3 regions of the Streptomyces sp. NPDC005761 genome follow, and region 3 is predicted to be linked to each of the others. Evidence: riboswitches for the same ligand, from Rfam matches in the RefSeq annotation. Region 3 holds a riboswitch; each other region holds the start of a gene.
What was found. Region 3 has a riboswitch for S-adenosylmethionine ahead of ABZ434_RS17025 (aminotransferase class V-fold PLP-dependent enzyme). Riboswitches for the same ligand answer to the same signal wherever they lie in the genome.
Positions count from the first base shown of each region.

Region 1: another riboswitch for S-adenosylmethionine. It lies ahead of ABZ434_RS19620 (hypothetical protein); the one in region 3 lies ahead of ABZ434_RS17025 (aminotransferase class V-fold PLP-dependent enzyme).
Region 2: another riboswitch for S-adenosylmethionine. It lies ahead of thrC (threonine synthase); the one in region 3 lies ahead of ABZ434_RS17025 (aminotransferase class V-fold PLP-dependent enzyme).

Region 1 is NZ_JBEXXX010000020.1:35,553-39,600, forward strand. It holds gene ABZ434_RS19610 (cytochrome P450) at 1-603, opposite strand, end outside; gene ABZ434_RS19615 (cytochrome P450) at 600-1,898, opposite strand; gene ABZ434_RS19620 (hypothetical protein) at 2,100-2,540, opposite strand; SAM riboswitch class IV at 2,588-2,697, opposite strand; gene ABZ434_RS19625 (phosphocholine-specific phospholipase C) at 2,809-4,048, opposite strand, start outside.
Region 2 is NZ_JBEXXX010000028.1:93,091-97,138, reverse strand. It holds gene ABZ434_RS24145 (cold-shock protein) at 1-147, opposite strand, end outside; gene ABZ434_RS24140 (MoaD/ThiS family protein) at 593-871, opposite strand; gene thrC (threonine synthase) at 911-2,215, opposite strand; SAM riboswitch class I at 2,233-2,359, opposite strand; gene ABZ434_RS24130 (glucosyl-3-phosphoglycerate synthase) at 2,513-3,460, shown strand; gene ABZ434_RS24125 (trehalose-6-phosphate synthase) at 3,568-4,048, shown strand, end outside.
Region 3 is NZ_JBEXXX010000015.1:161,439-165,486, reverse strand. It holds gene ABZ434_RS17025 (aminotransferase class V-fold PLP-dependent enzyme) at 74-1,453, opposite strand; SAM riboswitch class IV at 1,627-1,744, opposite strand; gene trpD (anthranilate phosphoribosyltransferase) at 1,837-2,901, opposite strand; gene ABZ434_RS17015 (ubiquinol-cytochrome c reductase cytochrome b subunit) at 3,025-4,048, opposite strand, start outside.

The DNA of each region.
Region 1 (4,048 bases), on a different contig from region 3:
GTCCAGGTCGGCAAGGAGAGCCAGGCGTTCGTCCTGCGGGGTGAGCATCGAGAAGAAGGCCTTGTACTGGCGGGTCAGCATGGCGTTCGACGCGGGGTCGACACCCATCAGCATGCCGACGACGCGCATGGGCAGTGGCTGGGCGAACACGGACTTGAGGTCGACGACGGCCCCGTCCCTGCCACCCTCCGCGAGCGCGTCCAGCAGTTCCTCGGTGAACTTCTCGATCTCGGGGCGTATCGCCTCCAGCCGGCGGGGCGTGAGCGCCTGGGAGGTCTTGGTCCGCAGCCGGCGGTGCTCTTCGCCGTCGACGGTGAACATGGACCGGCCGGCGTCGATCATCCCGATGAGCGGCCACGCGTGCGTCACCTCACCGCTCTGCCACAGCCCCCAGGCGTCGAGGTCCTTCACCAGTCGCGGATCGAGCAGGAGCTGCCGTGCGTCGGCGTGCCGGGTGAGGGCCCATGCCGGTACGCCGAGGAGCTCGATCCGGGCCAGCGGTCCGGCGTCGCGCAGCCGCGCGGTCTCTCCGTCCAGGTCCTGGACCATCGGGTCGATGACGACGGTCGCACCGTTCGAGGCGGCGGCGTGAGGACAGTTCACGAGAGGTCTCCTGTCGTACGAACGGGGGTGAACCGAACGGGGAGCGAAGTGGTGCCACGCAGGAACGCGGAGGGCCGTCGTACGAGGTCGTCGACGGCGACGGCGAGCTGGAGATCGGGGAGCCGGTCGAGCAGGACCTCGATGCCCGTACGGGCGATGATCTCGGCGATCTCCTGTGCGGGGAACGGACACCGGTACTCGCCGTGACTGAACGCGAGATGGGCACCGTTGCCGCCCTGTGCGGGCGCTCCGGAGCCGGCCAGGTCCTGACGGATGAGCGGGTCGGTGTTGGCGGCGCCGAGCCCGAGCAGCAGCATGTCCCCGGCCTTGATCCGCTGTCCGCCGAGCTGCGTGTCGCGTGCGGCCCACCGTCCGGCGAGGATCTGGGTGGGCGTGTCCTCCCAGAGCACCTCGTTCATGGCCTCGCCGATGCTGCGCCGGCCACGGGCCATGGAGTCGGCGAACGTGTCCTCGGTGAGCATCAGCCGCAGGGAGTTGCTGACCCAGTCCGCGGTGGTGAGGTGCCCGGCGGCCGTGACGGCCATCAGGTCGAGCATGTACTCCTCGTCGGTGAACGCCTCGGGGAAGGCCAGCATGCGGGAGGTCACGTCGTCCCCGGGTGCCGCCCTCTTCGCGGCCACCAGCCGGGCCATGTGTTCCCCGAACCGCAGATGGGCGCTCTGCGCGTCCGGCCCGCCGTCGGCCAGGTCCTTCAACACCTGTGCGATGTCCGCGCCTTCGGCGTCGGGGAAACCGACCAGGCGGGCGAGGACGAGGACGGGGAGGGGCTCGCAGAAGTCCGCGACCAGGTCGGCCGTGCCGCGGCTGCACACGTCGTCGATCAGCCGGTCGGCCAACTGCTCGCAGTGGCTGCGGATCTCGAAGGGATCGGCGCCTTCGAGGGCCGGCCCCACCATACGGGCGTGCCGTCGGTGCTCCTCCCCCGCGCTGAAGTAGATGGAGGGCAGGGGGCGCCCCACCATCGGCAGCAGGGGCCAGTCGTCGGGGATGTGGGGCCACTGGTTCCACAGGCCCACGTCGCGGGGGAACAGCTCCGCGTCGCTGGTGACCTGATGGAGCTCGCGGTACCCGATGACGAGCCAGGAGGGGAACCCACCCGGCAGCTCCACGGGCACGACGGGCCCGTGGTCACGCCGCATGGCGCGGTAGACGGCCTGCGGCTCGGTCTGGAACCCGGGCCCGCCGAGCGGCACCGCCCCGGTGTGTGCCGGGCAGCCGGGGGGTGGAGGAGGAGAGGCCAGCGCGGGCTCTGTGGAAGAAGGGCGCGTCGTCATGAGTCCTGACTCCTGTGGCGAAGGCTGCACGCGTCAAGATCATGCGATCAACGCATGTTCACTATAAGGATTTTGTGTGTCGCCGGAACGGTCAACAGCGATCAATCCCACACCCTGAACGGAACAACAGGTCGACAACTCAACACATTTGATGAGCATCGCGATGTACCGCACGGCCGCACAGGACGGCGCAGTCCCCCACTACGCCGACGAGGTGCGGCCTCCGGCGCAACCGGCCTCGCTCTGCCCCTCGGACTCACAGAGCTGACCGCCCTCGATCGCCACGTTGACCAGCCCGGCAGCCCGCCCCGTTCCGTCACCCGCACCATCGCCGTACTCCAGCTTCAGCGCATGCCAGCGCGCCAGCCAGTACACACGCCCACGGTGACCGGCGAGGGCCTCCCGCAGCGCGCCGGGGGTGTGCGTCCAGACCGCGGGGAGGTCACCCGCATAGTCGAAAGCGGCCCGCAGTTCGAGCCATCCGTCCTCACGGACATCACCGGAGGTGAGCAGGACCTCGACGGCCTGCCCCGGCTCCTGCCTGCACTTCTTGGCGTGGATCCAGTGCACGCGGTGGCCCGCGGCGTAGCGGGAGCACTCGCCGCTCCGCACGGAGTCGTTCTGGGTGAGATGACGCAGCATGAGGGGGGTTGGCCTTCCGGGACGAGGACCCCGAGCGCCTGCACCGCGGTCCGCTGTTCCCCGTACCCTGCGCACGGGGCGGGTCGTCACCCGGAGCACCCGCAGCGGAGCGGGGTGCCGTCCAGCAAGCCGGGGCTGCACACTGGAACTCATGACCCGTACAGGACTCTAGCCCAAGCGGACCACGCGACCCGACGGGTGATCAGGAGGGCGCGGCGCCCGGCCACGGGCACCGCGCCCTCCCGGACGACCCGTCGGGCCGAGGCCCCTAGCCGGTGACGAGACCCGGGTCACTCGTACCGGCGCGGCCTGTCTCGACGTGTCCGGCGAAGCGCCGCAGGAAGGTGGCGTCCGTGTCGGAGACGACAGTGAGGTCGTACCAGTACTTGCTTCCTCGCAGGTCAAGCGTGTGCTTCACGGTCTCGCCCGCTCGGACCGCGAGGGTCTGCACCCCTCCCCCGTATCCGACGGCACTGCGTACGGTCAGCCTCACGGTCGCGGATCCACCGTTGACGAAGGTCAGCTGAAGGCTGCCGGCGGAGGCGTCGTGACGGGCCGTCACCTCGGGCCCCGTCACTTTCCCACCGGCTCGGAAGCTGCGCAGGAAGCCGTTGGGGCCATGCACGGTGAGGTCGGTCACTCCCTTGGAGTAGGTGGTGTTCCAACTGTCCGAGAGGGACTTTCCGGCCTCGGTGGTGTAGGTCCAGGGCCCGTCGGTGCGGTTCGCCGAGGTCACCAGGAACTGCGCGCCGGCGGCGGCGCCCCCACTGAAGGTGAGGCGGTACTTCCCGGTGGACGTGTCGGCGGCCCCGTCGACGAAGGGCGCGTAGCGCAGCGGCCGGGTGGGCCGGGCCCCCTTCTCCTGCTTGGGCACGCTGCCTGTGGTGGGCGGCACGGGGACGTAGTCGGGGTGCCGGAGGCGGTCCGGCGGCTCGTAGGCGTCGGTCGACGGCAGCGGGGTGTCCGAGGTGTCCGTACGCCCGAAGTCGAAGGCGGAGGTGAGATCACCGCAGACGGCGCGCCGCCAGGGCGAGATATGGGGCTCGTGCACGCCGAAGCGCTGTTCCATGAACCGGATGACGGAGGTGTGGTCGAAGACCTCGGAACACGCGAACCCGCCGGTGCTCCAGGGGGAGACCACCAGCATGGGAACCCGCTGGCCGAGCCCGTACGGCCCGGCGGTGTACCGGATGTCACCGGGGAAGTAGTCGGCCGAGGTGTCCACGGTGGACAACCCCTGCGCAGGCCCGGACGGCACGAAGGGCGGGACGACGTGGTCGAAGAAGCCGTCGTTCTCGTCGTAGGTGATGAAGAGGGCGGTCCGCCCCCAGACCTCGGGATCGGCCGTCAGCGCGTCCAGTACCTGCGAGATGTACCAGGCACCGTAGTTGGCGGGCCAGTTGGGGTGTTCGCTGTATGCCTCCGGAGAGACGATCCACGAGACCTTCGGCAGCGTCCCGGCCCGGACATCGGCCTTCAGGTCGTCGAGGAGCCCGCCACCGCTCTTG
Region 2 (4,048 bases), on a different contig from region 3:
GAATTCAACTCGCTGACCCTCTTCGAGGGTGCGGTACCCGTCCATCTGGATCGCGCTGTAGTGGACGAAAACATCCGCACCACCGTCGACCGCGATGAAGCCGTACCCCTTCTCCGCGTTGAACCACTTGACGGTGCCCTGAGCCATGCCTAACTCCCCTATTACTGGCCCTTGCACAGGACCGCACTTCGCGGGCCCGGGTCAGAACTCACCCTCCGACAGGAGAGGGTGGGTGCGCCGGAACGCGTCGACCGCGGCCGAATGTATCTGCCCAACTGCCCTCTGCAACAGGTCAATCGGACGAGAATTCTGAGCAGAACCGATCGCCCGAATGTGAGGAATTCATGAGGATCCTGGGCAACTCGGGCCAGGCAAAGGCGACTTATGACGCAAGGAGCTCGCACACTTTGGCTGCATCTTGTCGTGGCCCGGCGCATTCTCATATGCGGGGGGCACGGGCAGCGGAGGGGGCTTCCCTCACCCTACCCCGCTCAACCATGCAGAATTGCCCCCTCCGCTTCTCTTGCGGAGGGGGCAATCGTGGTCACGCTGTGAAGTCGGCCCGGCGGCCTCCGGGGCCCGGGCCGCGGGCTCAGCAGCCGCCGGCGACGGCCGGGATGATCGAGATGCCGGCGCCGTCCGGCGTGGCCGCGTCCAGGCCGCCCTCGAAGCGCACGTCGTCGTCGTTGACGTACACGTTCACGAAGCGGCGCAGCTTGCCCTGGTCGTCCAGGACGCGGGCGGCGATGCCCGGGTGGTCCTTCTCCAGGGACTCGATGACCTGGGAGAGGGTCGCGCCCTCGGCCGGGACCTCGGCCTGGCCGCCCGTGTAGGTGCGGAGGATGGTGGGGATACGGACCTTGACGCTCATGGTGTGCCCTTCCTGAAGTCTCGGGTGGTCAAAAGCTTCTCAGCCGGTGGCGAGGCCCGAGGCGAGGCCGGCGGCACGGAAGGCGTCCAGGCTCGGACGGATCGTGGCGCTCGCCTGCGAGGTGGCGGCCACGGCGTCCAGCGTCTTGAGGCCGTCACCCGTGTTCAGGACGACGGTGGTGAGCGTCGGGTCGAGCACACCGGCGTCGATCAGCTTCTTCGTCACGCCGACCGTCACCCCGCCCGCGGTCTCCGCGAAGATGCCCTCGGTGCGGGCCAGCAGCTTGATCGCGTCGACGACCTGCTCGTCGTCGACGTCCTCGACGGCTCCACCGGTGCGGCGCGCGATGTCCAGGACGTACGGGCCGTCGGCCGGATTGCCGATCGCCAGGGACTTGGCGATCGTGTTCGGCTTCTGCGGCCGCACGACGTCGTGCCCGGCCTTGAAGGCGGCGGAGACCGGGGAGCAGCCCTCGGCCTGGGCGCCGAAGATCTTGTAGGGCTTGTCCTCGACCAGGCCGAGCTTGATCAGCTCCTGGAGGCCCTTGTCGATCTTCGTGAGCTGTGAGCCGGACGCGATCGGAATGACGATCTGGTCGGGCAGCCGCCAGCCGAGCTGCTCGCAGATCTCGTAGGCGAGGGTCTTGGAGCCTTCGCCGTAGTACGGACGCAGGTTGACGTTGACGAATCCCCAGCCCTCGCCGAGCGGGTCGCCGATGAGCTCGGAGCAGAAGCGGTTGACGTCGTCGTAGTTGCCCTCGATGCCGACCAGCTCGCCGCCGTACACCGCGGCCATGACGACCTTGCCCTGCTCCAGGTCGTGCGGGATGAACACGCACGAACGCAGGCCGGCCCGGGCGGCGGCGGCACCCACGGCACCGGCGAGGTTGCCGGTGGAGGAGCAGGAGAGGGTGGTGAAGCCGAAGGCGCGGGCGGCCTCGACGGCGATCGCGACGACGCGGTCCTTGAAGGAGTGCGTCGGGTTGCCGGAGTCGTCCTTGACGTACAGACCGCCGGTGACGCCCAGCTCGCGGGCGAGGTTGTCGGCCTTGACCAGCTTGGTGAAGCCGGGGTTGATGTTGGGCTTGTCCGCGACATCGGAGGGGACCGGCAGCAGCGGCGCGTAGCGCCAGATGTTGTCGGGTCCGGCCTCGATGCGCTTCTTCAGCTCTTCGGGGGAGCCGCTCGGCAGGTCGTACGCCACTTCGAGCGGCCCGAAACAGGACGCGCAGGCGAAAATGGGGCCGAGTGCGAATCGCTCTCCGCATTCGCGGCAGGAAAGCGCCGCGGCGGGACCGAGATCCACGGAAGCTTCGGTGTGTGCTGCAACAGTCTCAACAGCCATGATGGCGAGGCCCTTTCTCCTCATCTTCCTCGCGACGCATTTCGTCACGAGACGGAATTGGCACCTTCCCCACCTGACCTCGCGGTCGGCGGGAGGGTTGCCGGGACTTCAACGGGCCGTTCCCTCTGTCCCTCTGGATGAGCGCTGTGGCACTGGACCATGGATCCAGGCGTTTATCGGCGGACGGACCCCGGCATGCGACGGCCATCTGCGTTGTTCAAGACTGTAACCGAAGCACCGGACTGTTGAGATAGTCGTCCGAACCGCGAGATGGATCACATACAGGGAGTATCGACCGTGCTGGAAGAGGTCGAACGCTGGCTGACCAGGCGTTCCTGGTCAGCCGCCGACCGTCCGCTGGACCGTCTGCTGGCGGCCAGGAACGACGCGCACGGCACGAGCGTGAGTGTGGTGCTGCCCGCGCTGAACGAGGCGGAGACGGTCGGGGACATCGTCACGACGATCCGGCGCGAGCTCATGGAGAAGGTCCGGCTGGTCGACGAGCTCGTGGTGATCGATTCCGGTTCGACGGACGCCACGACCGAGGTCGCCCGCCGGGCGGGCGCCCGGGTGGTCCACCGGGACACGATCCTGCCCCGCATCCCGGCCGTCCCCGGCAAGGGCGAGGTGCTCTGGCGGTCACTGCTGGTGACCGGCGGTGACATCGTCTGCTTCATCGACGCGGACCTGAAGGACTTCTCGGCGGACTTCGTCTCCGGCATCGTCGGCCCGCTGCTGACCGATCCCTCGGTGCAGTTCGTCAAGGCGATGTACGACCGCCCGTTCGGCGACACCACGGGCCAGGGCGGCCGGGTCACCGAAATGGTGGCACGCCCGCTGCTCAATCTGCACTGGCCGCAGCTGGCCGGTTTCGTCCAGCCGCTCGGCGGCGAGTACGCCGTGCGGCGCTCGCTGCTGGAGCGGCTGCCGTTCCCCGTCGGTTACGGAGTGGAGCTGGGCCTGCTCGTGGACGCCCTGCACACGGTCGGCCTGGACGCGCTCGCCCAGGTCGACGTCGGCGTCAGGAAGCACCGCCACCAGGACGGCCAGGCGCTCGGCCGGATGGCGGCCGCCATCTACCGGACCGCTCAACTCCGCCTCTCCCGCGGGCATCTGGTCCGCCCGTCGCTGACCCAGTTCGAGCGCGGCGAGCACGGATTCGTCCCGCACACCTACCCGGTGGACACCGAGGAGCGGCCGCCGATGCGCGAGATCGAGGAGTACGTCTCACGCCGCGCGGCGTGAGGCGGGGAAGGCGACCGGCGCCGTGGGGAGTGCGTTTCACGCCTGGTGACGGGACCTGGCAGGGCTTCGCACGTTTGGGCGGTTCGTGATCGGGCTAGATTCCGCCCATGGTCTCCGAGCACGCCCCCCAGCCCGCTGCCCAGGTACTCGTCGCGTCCAACCGCGGCCCGGTCTCGTACGCGCTGCGCGAGGACGGCTCCCTCGACGCCAAGCGCGGCGGGGGCGGACTCGTCTCCGGCCTGAGCGCGGTCGACGACAAGATGTGGGTCTGCGCCGCCCTGGGTGACGGTGACCGTGCGGCGGTCCAGCGAGGGGTCGGCGAGCCGGGTGTCCGGATGCTCGACATCGACGCGGAAGTGCACGCCGACGCGTACAACGGGATCGCCAACTCGGTGCTGTGGTTCGTCCACCACCTGCTCTACCAGACGCCCGTCGAACCGGTCTTCGACGCGGAGTTCCGCCGGCAGTGGGCCTCCTTCGAGACGTACAACCGGGCCTTCGCGGAGGCGCTCGCCGAGGAGGCGGGCGAGGGTGCGGCGGTCCTCGTGCAGGACTACCACCTGGCGCTGGTGCCCGGCATGCTCCGCG
Region 3 (4,048 bases):
GAGGGCCCGGAGTTAGCATTTTGCGGCGGGGCCGGCCCGCCGCCCCCCCCCCCCCCGAACGTGCTGAGAGACCTCAGACCTGGGCGGCCGTACCCCGGTCCGGGACGCAACGGCCGTCCTCGGTCCGGTACTTCCACTGGGCGCCCTCGCTCACGAGCTCCTTGACCGCCCGCAGGAAGCGCTCGACGTGCTCGTCCGGCGTACCGGCGCCGAAGCTGACCCGGATCGCGTTGAGGGACTTCTGGCCCGGCTCCGCCTCCGGCGCGCCGCACTCGCCGACGTCCTGCGGGTCGCTGCCGAGCAGGGTGCGCACGAGGGGGTGGGCGCAGAACAGTCCGTCGCGCACCCCGATGCCGTACTCGGCGGAGAGTGCCGCGGCGAAGTGGGAGCTGTTCCAGCCCTCCACCACGAAGGAGATGACGCCGACCCGCGGGGCGTCGTCGCCGAACAGCGAAAGCACCTTGACCTCGGGGACCTCGGCGAGTCCGGCGCGGACCGCGGTGACGAGCCGCTGCTCCCGGGCGACCAGGCTGTCGAATCCGGCCTCGGTGAGCGCCTTGCAGGCGGAGGCGATGGAGTAGACGCCGATGACGTTGGGCGAACCGGCCTCGTGGCGGGCGGCGGTGGTGTGCCACTCGACGTCCACCCCGCCGTCGGCGCGCCGGGCGACCTGGCGGGACGCGCCGCCGCCGGCCAGGTACGGCTCGGCTGCGGTCAGCCAGTCGGAGCGGCCGGCGAGGACACCCGAGCCGAACGGCGCGTACAGCTTGTGCCCGGAGAAGGCGACCCAGTCGACGTCCAGCACGGCGATGTCGACGGGGTGGTGCGGGGCGAGCTGGGCGGCGTCGAGCACGATCCGGGCGCCGTGGGCGTGCGCGGCGGCGGCGAGCTCCTTGACCGGCCACAGCTCACCGGTGACGTTGGAGGCGCCGGTGACGCAGACCAGCGCGGGGCCGTAGGGGTCGCGGCCGGCGAGCGCGCGCTCCAGGGTCTCTACGGCCTGGGCCGGGGTGCGCGGGGCGTTCAGGTACGTCACCCGGGCGTCGCGCCAGGGCAGCAGCGAGGCGTGGTGCTCGGTCTCGAAGACGAACACCTGGCAGTCGGCCGGGAGGGCGGCTGCGAGCAGGTTGAGCGAGTCGGTGGTGGACCGGGTGAAGGTCACCTGGTCCTCGGTGCGGCAGCCGAGGAACTCCCGGACGGTCTCGCGGCTGCTCTCGAAGAGGTCCGTGGAGAGCTGCGAGAGGTAGCCGGCGCCGCGGTGGACGCTGCCGTAGTACGGCGCGTACGCGGCCACGTCGTCCCACACCCGCTGCAGCGCCGGGGCGCTGGCGGCGTAGTCCAGCGCGGCGTAGGTGACCTCTCCGCCCGTGACGAGCGGAACCGTCACATCCTTACCCAGAACCGGCAGCGGGGCACAAATCGACTGGTCGGTGGCAGCAGTGAGGACAGACATGACGAACTCCCGTAACAGGCAGGCGAATTCCGCGTGCCTGCGGATACGCGGCAGCACGGAGGAAGAAAGAGGGGTGTGCGGAGAAGGGCCGAAAAGCCCTATCGCATTCGCTTGCTCACAAGAGGCTCCCTGAGGACCAGGACCCCACGGGTGGACATCTCACGATGTCGAGGGGTCCGCGCTTGCCGCAGACCTCGCTGCCTGCGGCCTGGTCTTCACCCGGGGCACCCCGCCACGGACGGAGGGTTGCCGGACAGCGGGCCGGGGCCGTAGTCGCTGTCACTCATGACCTGCCAAGCATCCTGCCATACGCGGAGGAACGCGCAAGGCGCAGTCCATGATCTGGACTGCGCCCCGCCTCACATCCTGTGCCCGGAAGCCTCTCAGGCGTTGCTGGCCACGACCCATCGCTCCAGCGCCCGGCCCGCCGCACCCGAATCGATGGACTCGGCGGCCTTGGCGATCCCGGCGGTGAGCTGCTCGGCGAGCGTGCCCTCCCCCGGGTCCAGCGCGACGAGGGCCGCCGCCGAGTTGAGCAGCACCGCGTCCCGTACGGGGCCCGTCTCCCCGGCGAGCAGCCGCCGGGCCACGTCCGCGTTGTACGAGGCGTCGGCGCCCCGCAGGGCGTCCACCGGCACCAGTTCCAGGCCGACGTCGCGCGGGTCGAAGGCCTCCTCGCGCACGGCGCCGTTCCTGGCGATCCAGACGCGGGAGGTCGCGGTGGTGGTCAGCTCGTCCAGGCCGTCGTCGCCCCGGAAGACCAGGGCGGAGTTGCCCCGTTCGGCGAGGACGCCCGCGACGATCGGCGCCATCCGCAGGTCGGCGACACCGATCGCCTGCGAGCGCACCTTGGCCGGGTTGGTGAGCGGGCCGAGGATGTTGAAGGTGGTCGGCGCGCCGAGCTCCGCCCGGGCCTTCGCCGCGTGCCTCAGGGCGGGGTGGAACTTCACGGCGAAGCAGAACGTGATGCCCGCTTCCTCGGCCACCTCGACGACGCGCTGCGGGGGCAGTTCCAGATTGACGCCGAGCTTGCCCAGCACGTCGGAGGAACCGCTGGCAGACGACGAGGCGCGGTTGCCGTGCTTGACGACCTTGGCGCCCGTCCCGGCCACGACGATCGCCGACATGGTGGAGATGTTGACCGTCTTGGCCATGTCGCCGCCGGTGCCCACGATGTCGACCGTGCGGCCGGGTACGTGGATGGTCGTGGCGTGCTCGTACATCGCGCGGACCAGACCGGAGACCTCCGTGACCGTCTCGCCCTTGGCTCGCAGCGCCACGGCGAAGCCGGCGATCTGCACGTCGGTCGCCTCACCGCTCATGATGCGGTCCATCGCCCAGGCGGTGTCGTCCTCCGTCAGGTCCTGGCCGCGCAGCAGGGGGGTCAGCACGCCGGGCCAGGTACGAGCCGCCACGCTGTCGCCGCCTGCCGGGGTCACAACGTTCATGGTCCGCTCCTGGGGTCCACAGCCGATAAAGGGGATGGGGCCACCCTATCGAGCCCCGGGGACAGCGAAGAGCCCCGTCCATCGGATGGACGGGGCTCCTGCTGTGGCGATCAGTTCAGGTGATCAGTGGTGGCCGTGGCCGCTGGTGATCTCCTTGTACTCCTCGGCGGTGGGCTTGGCGATCTGGCTGTTCTCGCCGTAGAAGCCCTTGCTGAGCTTGGCCCGCAGCTTCTGCACCACGGACACCTTGCGCTCGACACCGTTCTCGTCGACCGTCGGGCCGATCTCGGCCGGCTTGTACTGCTCGTGCGCGGTGAGCGTGTGCAGCTGGGCCGGTGCGAGCGGCTCGTGGACCTCGACGAACTCACCGTGCGGCAGGCGCTTGATGAGACCGGACTCGCGCCCGTGCAGCACCTTGTCCTTGTCCCGGCGCTGAAGGCCGAGGCAGATCCGCTTCGTCACGACGAACGCGATGACCGGAGCGACGAAGAACGCGATCCGCACGAACCAGGTGATGGAGTTGATCGACAGGTGGAAGTGCGTGGCCCAGAGGTCGTTTCCACCACCCATGAGCAGCACCATGTACCAGGTGATCCACGCGACGCCGAACGCCGTGCGGGTCGGCGCGTTGCGCGGACGGTCCAGGATGTGGTGCTCGCGCTTGTCCCCGGTGACCCAGGACTCGATGAACGGGTAGACCGCGATCGCGGCCAGGACCAGCGGGAAGATCACCAGCGGGATGAACACGCCCAGGACCAGGGTGTGGCCCCAGAGGTTCACCTCCCAGCCCGGCATGACACGGATCAGGCCCTCGGAGAAGCCCATGTACCAGTCGGGCTGGGCGCCGGTGGACACCTGGTCCGGGCGGTAGGGCCCGATGGCCCAGATGGGGTTGATCGAGGCGATGCCCGCGATGACCGCGATGACACCGAAGACGAGGAAGAAGAAGCCTCCCGCCTTCGCCATGTAGACCGGCAGCAGCGGCATGCCGACGACGTTCTTGTTCGTCCGGCCGGGACCCGCGAACTGCGTGTGCTTGTGGTAGAAGACCAGGATCAGGTGGGCCACCAGCAGCCCGAGCATGATGCCCGGCAGCAGCAGGATGTGCACCGAGTAGAACCTGGCGACGAAGTCGCCGCCCGGGAAC